2 regions of the Streptomyces sp. NBC_01497 genome follow, and region 1 is predicted to be linked to the other one. Evidence: predicted binding sites of a transcription regulator. Region 1 holds the regulator's gene; the other holds the start of a gene.
The links. The regulator HrcA, encoded in region 1, represses chaperone genes, less so after heat shock. The targets are predictions, from matches to a motif close to TTNGCACTCNGNNNNNCNGAGTGCNAA.
Positions count from the first base shown of each region.

Region 2: the regulator HrcA is predicted to act here: its motif matches at 1,464-1,490, upstream of groES (co-chaperone GroES).

Region 1 is NZ_CP109427.1:5,740,611-5,744,016, reverse strand. It holds gene dnaJ (molecular chaperone DnaJ) at 1-1,122, opposite strand, end outside; gene hrcA (heat-inducible transcriptional repressor HrcA) at 1,123-2,139, opposite strand; gene OG310_RS24130 (MBL fold metallo-hydrolase) at 2,381-3,250, shown strand.
Region 2 is NZ_CP109427.1:3,170,714-3,174,119, forward strand. It holds gene groL (chaperonin GroEL) at 1-908, opposite strand, end outside; gene groES (co-chaperone GroES) at 1,007-1,315, opposite strand; gene OG310_RS13430 (nuclear transport factor 2 family protein) at 1,887-2,306, opposite strand; gene OG310_RS13435 (polysaccharide deacetylase family protein) at 2,588-3,406, opposite strand, start outside.

The DNA of each region.
Region 1 (3,406 bases):
ATCCTTCAAACGGGAGAACAACCCCTGCTGCCCCGGCTGGAACTGGCCCGTCGGGCGCTCCTCGCCGCGCAGCTTGGACAGTTCGCGCAGCAGGTGCTCCTGATCCGCGTCCAGCTTCGACGGGGTCGTGACCTCGACGTGGACGATCAGGTCGCCCCGGCCGCCACCGCGCAGGTGGGTCACGCCACGGCCGTGCAGCGGGATCGACTGGCCGGACTGCGTGCCCGGCCGTACGTCGACGTCCTCCACGCCGTCCAGCGTCTCCAACGGACACTGCGTGCCGAGCGCTGCCGCCGTCATCGGGATCGTCACCGTGCAGTGCAGGTCGTCCCCTCGACGCTGGAAGACCGCGTGCGGGAGCTCGCGGATCTCCACGAACAGGTCGCCGGCCGGGCCGCCGCCGGGTCCGACCTCGCCCTCGCCCGCCAGCTGGATCTTGGTGCCGTCGTCGACACCGGCCGGGATCTTGACGGTGAGCGTGCGGCGGGAGCGCACGCGCCCGTCGCCCGCGCACTCGGGGCACGGGGTCGGCACCACGGTGCCGAAGCCCTGGCACTGCGGGCACGGACGCGAGGTCATGACCTGGCCGAGGAACGACCGCGTCACCTGCGAGACCTCACCGCGACCGCGACACATGTCGCAGGTCTGGGCCGAGGTTCCGGGCGCCGCGCCCTCGCCGTTGCACGTGGTGCAGACGACGGCCGTGTCGACCTGGATCTCCTTCGTCGTGCCGAAGGCGGCCTCGTTGAGCTCGATCTCCAGCCGGATCATCGCGTCCTGGCCGCGCCGCGTGCGCGAGCGGGGCCCGCGCTGCGACGCCGTACCGAAGAACGCGTCCATGATGTCGGAGAAGTTGCCGAAGCCACCGGCCCCGAAGCCGCCCGCCCCGCCACCGCCGCCGTTGCTGGACAGCGGGTCTCCGCCGAGGTCGTAGACCTGCTTCTTCTGCGGGTCCGACAGGACCTCGTAAGCGGCGTTGATCTCTTTGAAGCGCTCTTGCGTCTTGGGATCGGGGTTGACGTCCGGGTGCAGCTCGCGTGCGAGCCGCCGGAATGCCTTCTTGATCTCGTCCTGGGACGCGTCGCGGCGCACGCCGAGTACGGCGTAGTAGTCCGTGGCCACTTACGACTCCGCCAGGATCTGTCCGACGTAACGTGCCACTGCGCGTACCGCTCCCATCGTTCCGGGGTAGTCCATGCGGGTCGGTCCGACCACGCCGAGTTTGGCGACTGCCTCGTCGCCCGAACCGTAGCCGACTGCTACGACAGATGTGGAAGTGAGTCCCTCATGGGCGTTCTCGTGCCCGATACGGACCGTCATGCCCGGCTGTCCCGCCTCGCCGAGCAGCTTGAGGAGCACGACGTGTTCCTCAAGTGCCTCCAGCACCGGCCTGATCACCAGCGGGAAGTCGTGTCCGAACCGGGTGAGGTTCGCCGTGCCGCCGATCAGCAGGCGCTCCTCGGTCTCCTCGACCAGGTTCTCCAGCAGGGTCGCGAGGACGGTGGAGACCGTGGGCCGGTCCTCCGCGTCGAACGACTCCGGCAGATCCTGCACCAGACGCGGCACGTCGGAGAAGCGCCTGCCCACGACCCGGCTGTTCAACCGGGCCCGCAGGTCCGCGAGCGCCACCTCGCCGAACGGCGCGGGGCAGTCGATCATGCGCTGTTCGACCCGTCCCGTGTCGGTGATCAGGACGAGCATCAGGCGCGCGGGCGCCAGCGACAGCAGCTCCACGTGGCGCACCGTCGAACGCGTCAGGGACGGGTACTGCACGACGGCGACCTGCCGGGTGAGCTGCGCCAGCAGGCGCACCGTGCGGCCCACCACGTCGTCCAGGTCGACGGCACCCCCCAGGAAGTTCTGGATGGCCCGGCGCTCGGGCGACGACAGCGGCTTCACGCCCGCCAGTCTGTCCACGAACAGCCGGTACCCCTTGTCGGTGGGGATGCGGCCCGCGCTCGTGTGCGGCTGCGCGATGTAGCCCTCGTCCTCAAGGACGGCCATGTCGTTGCGGATCGTCGCGGGCGACACCCCGAGCCGGTGACGCTCGGTGAGCGCCTTGGAGCCGACGGGCTCCTCCGTACCGACGTAGTCCTGGACGATGGCGCGCAGCACTTCGAGTCTGCGTTCGCTGAGCACGGCGCACACCTCCAGCGTTCGTCGTTCGTCGTCCCTCGTCGCGCTGTGCGACCGCTTTTGGCACTCGATCCGGTGGAGTGCCAGCTCCTTCCGAGCCAGTGTACGGCCGGGGGGTGCACGCGTAGCAAGGCAGTGTTCCACGCGATCGGGCCCCGGGTGCCCCCGAGGGCGTGAGAGGTTCCCCCCGGGGCCGCCCGGGCCCGGGACCGGCGCGGTGGCACGGACGTGAGGAGAGCGGCGCATGGGGAGCAGCGGACAGGGCCTGCCGGCCGGCGGCTGGGAGCGCCCGGCGCCGGGCGTGAGCCGGGTGCGGCTGCCCGGCTGGGACTGCACGGCGGGCCTGGTGGTGGGCACGGACGGCGCGCTGCTCGTGGACGCCGGCGCCTCCCTCGGGCAGGGCACGGCGCTAAGGGCGGCGGCACGTCGGCTCACCGGGGGCGCGCCCGTGACACATCTCGCACTCACGCACCCGCACTTCGACCATGTGCTCGGCGCGGGAGCCTTCCCCGGGGCCGCGGTCCTCACGGCGGCCGGGACGGCGCGGGAGCTCGGAGAGGCGCGGGGGCGGGACGCCCTGTACGCGGACGCCGTGCGCCACGGCCTGCCCCCGGCGCGGGCGCGGCGCGGGGCCGACGCCCTGGCTGCCCTGGCCGCCCCGGGCGGTCCGGGCGGTCCGGGCGGTCCGGGCGGTCCGGGCGGTCCGGGCGGTCCGGGTGACGTCGCGGGTGCGCGGGTGGCGGCCGTCCCGGCGAGCCCGGCGGCGCGATGGCGCGAGGTCGGGAGCGAGCCGTACGAGCTGGACCTGGGCGGGGGCGTACGGGCGGTCCTGGTGAACGCGGGGCCCGGGCACACCGCGTACGACCTGGCCGTGCTGGTACGGGGCGGGGACGGCCCGCCGGTGGTGTTCTGCGGCGATCTGGTGGAGGAGTCCGGCCCGCCGCAGGCCGGTCCCGACGCCTGTCCCGACCGCTGGCCCGCGGCGCTGGAGCGCCTGCTGCGGCTGGGGGGCGAGGACGCGCTCTACGTGCCGGGGCACGGCGCCGTGGTGGACGCGGCGTTCGTCCGTGCCCAGCGGGCCACGCTCGCGGCGGCCGGATCGCCGACGCCCTGACCGGTGGCGGGTGTCGCGGGGGGTCGCCGGGGGTTGTCGGGGGGCGTTCTGGGGCGGGTGTTCCGCTGACGGTGGTGCGGTGGCGGTGTTCGGGGCCGGGTGTTCCGGAGCGGCCCGACCGTGCCGGGCGCGGCGCGAAGGAGGGGCGGGGCCGGG
Region 2 (3,406 bases), 2.6 Mb from region 1:
TCGGCGATGACGGTCGCGCCCGTGAGGGTGGCGATGTCGCCGAGCATGGCCTTGCGGCGGTCACCGAAACCGGGGGCCTTGACGGCCACCGCGTTGAACGTGCCGCGGATCTTGTTGACGACCAGGGTCGACAGGGCTTCGCCCTCGACGTCCTCGGCGATGATCAGCAGCGGCCTGGAGCCACCCGCCTGGATGACCTTCTCCAGCAGCGGCAGCAGGTCCTGGATGGAAGCGATCTTGCCCTGGTTGATCAGGATGTACGGGTCGTCGAGGACGGCCTCCATACGCTCCTGGTCGGTCACCATGTACGGGGACAGGTAGCCCTTGTCGAAGGCCATGCCCTCGGTGAAGTCGAGCTCCAGGCCGAAGGTGTTGGACTCCTCGACGGTGATGACACCGTCCTTGCCGACCTTGTCCATCGCCTCGGCGATGAGCTCGCCGACCTGCTGGTCCTGCGCGGAGAGCGCGGCCACGGCGGCGATGTCGGACTTGTCGTCGATGGGGCGCGCGGTCTCCAGGAGGTCCTTGGAGATCGCGGCGACGGCGGCGTCGATACCGCGCTTGAGGGCGGCCGGGGAGGCGCCCGCGGCCACGTTGCGCAGGCCCTCGCGGACCAGCGCCTGGGCGAGCACCGTGGCGGTGGTGGTGCCGTCACCCGCGATGTCGTTGGTCTTGGTCGCCACCTCCTTCACGAGCTGGGCGCCGAGGTTCTCGAACGGGTCGTCGACCTCGACCTCGCGCGCGATGGTGACGCCGTCGTTGGTGATGGTGGGGGCGCCGAACTTCTTGTCGATGACGACGTTGCGGCCCTTGGGGCCGATCGTCACCTTCACCGTGTCGGCAAGCTTGTTGACGCCGCGCTCGAGGGCGCGACGGGCGTCCTCGTCGAACTTCAGGATCTTCGCCATGGGAGCTTCCGTGTCCTCTCAGACGACCTGCGCCCCTGTCCGCCCGGCGTACGCAGGGAGGCCAGGGGCGCAGGTCGGAAAAGCGTTTCTGGGGTGAATTACTTCTCGATGATCGCGAGTACGTCGCGAGCCGAGAGGACGAGGTATTCCTCGCCGCTGTACTTCACCTCGGTGCCGCCGTACTTGCTGTACAGAACGACATCGCCGACGGAAACGTCGAGCGGCAGGCGCTCGCCGTTCTCGAAACGGCCCGGACCGACAGCAAGGACGACGCCCTCCTGGGGCTTCTCCTTGGCAGTGTCCGGGATGACCAGGCCAGAGGCCGTGGTCTGTTCGGCGTCGAGCGGCTGGACCACAATGCGGTCCTCAAGCGGCTTGATGGCAACCTTGGTGCTGGCGGTCGTCACGATCCGACCTCCCCCTTCGGTGATCTCACGGGGTTGACTGTCTGAGGGTGGCGACCAGGTGGATCCGTCGTCGCGGGTGCCGGACCTGCCCGTCGCGCGTTCTGGCACTCTCACTTGCTGAGTGCCAGAGCCGAGACTATGGCCGCGATTAGCACTCGGTCAAGCGGAGTGCCAGTCGGCGTGAGTCGCGGCGTCGCGCGAGAGGGCGCGAAGCGGGGGTCCGGGCGCCGGATCGGGGTGTGCGTCCGGTGATCGCGCGGGGGGCGCGGCCAGGGACGGACATGATCCGGGCCAGGATCACGGCTCTCGTGACACCGTATGCCGTACCCGCCGCGAGCGGTCGACGCCGTGCCCGTGAAACGGGGCCCGAACTTCCGTCCGGCGGACCCCGGCGGGGCAGCCGCGGGAGCCGAGGGTCGGAGGAGGCCGTGCGGGGGCGGCGCACAACGGCACGCACGCGGACGAGGGCGCGGGGGTCCGGCACTGGGGAGATCCGGTACTGCGGGGATCCGGTACCCCGGGGGTCCGCGACCGCGGGGCTGCGGGGCTGCGGGGCTGCGGGGCTGCGGGTTCAGGCCTTCTCGTTGTGCGAGACGGCGTACGCGACCATCGCCGAGTCCAGGTAGGCGTGCACCTCCACGATGGTCGCCCCCGGCCCCGCACCGTCGAACCGGCAGATCCAGCAGTACTCGTTGTCGAAGGGCGCCCCGTCGCTCATGGTCGAGGTCGCGAGCAGTTCGACGATCGTGGTGTCACCGTCGAGGTGGAGCCGCTGGAGCTTCAGCCGCACGCCTTCCTTCATCACGCGGGACAGGCGCTCGAAGGTCGCGTCCGTGAACGCCTTCTTGCTGAAGTACGTGCCGCCGAGCGGATGGGTACCCATCACCGTCCAGTGCACGTCGTCGGAGACCCGGGCGAAGAACTCGCCTTGCGTGGCCGGATCCTCCAGCTTCGAGAACAGTTCGGTCCGGTCGTCGCGCTCGGTACCCATGAGGAATCACTCCTTCCGCCTTCCACCGTAGGCGGGGAGGCGGGCCCGGCGCCTGCCGCCGGACGGCTCCGGACAGCGGGCCCGGTCAGGCGCCGGGAACCGGCCCGCCCGGCGCGGCGGAGCCCGCCGCCACGGGCCGTTGACGCCCGTACCGAAGGCCCGGCGGCGCGGCGCGGCGGTCACCCGGGTCGCCAGCCACCCGGCCACCCGACCGCTCGGCGACCCGGTGATGGCGATCCGGCGACCCGCCACCGGGCCCCCGGGCGGAGCCGGCCGGACCCTCAGACGTAGTCCTCCAGCCGGGCGACGGCGTAGCCCTGGTCCGTGATCCGCTTGAGCAGGTTCCGGATGTTCTCCACCATCGTGGCGTTCCACTCCGAGAGGCCCTGGAAGTGCGTGAGGATGATGTCGCCCGGCTCGAAGTGCTGGGCCTCGTCCCGCCAGTCCATGTGGGTCGGGAACGCCTCGGTCTCCCACAGCGGGAACGCCTTGATCCCACAGGATCTGGCGATGCGCAGGGTGTCGCCGTTGTAGTTGCCGTACGGCGGGCGGAAGAGGGTCGGCCGCTTGCCGTACTCCCTCGCGAGCTTGTCCTGCTGGTCGCAGATCTCGTGCTTCTGCTGCGCGTAGGTCAGACCCGGGAGGTACGGGTGGGTCAGGGTGTGGTTGCTGAGGGTGACGCCCGAGGCCTGCACCTGGGTGAAGTAGCCGTAGTCGTCGCTGATCAGGTAATCGCTGAGGAAGGCGCTGTACGGGACGTGCAGCGCCGACATCATCCTGATGAACTGCGGCTCCTTCTCCGAGCCGTCGTCGATCGTGATGAAGACGATCTTGTCCTTGGTGGGGATGCGCGTGAACACGGGCGGGAGGCCCGGGTCACCGCCCTCCGCCTCGAATCCCTTGCGCGTGGGGATGACCGGCTTGACGGCGGGCGGCGGAGGCGGAATCAGCGGCGCCGCGGCCAGGCCCCATGTCCTCGCGGTCGCGAGCCGGGCAGCGGCGGTGGCCTTCAGGCGTGCGGCGTACGAGGACAGTCCGCCGGCGGCCTCGGCCGGGTGCCGCCCCGGGCGCGCGGCGGCGGCACCGGGGGCGGGCTCGGC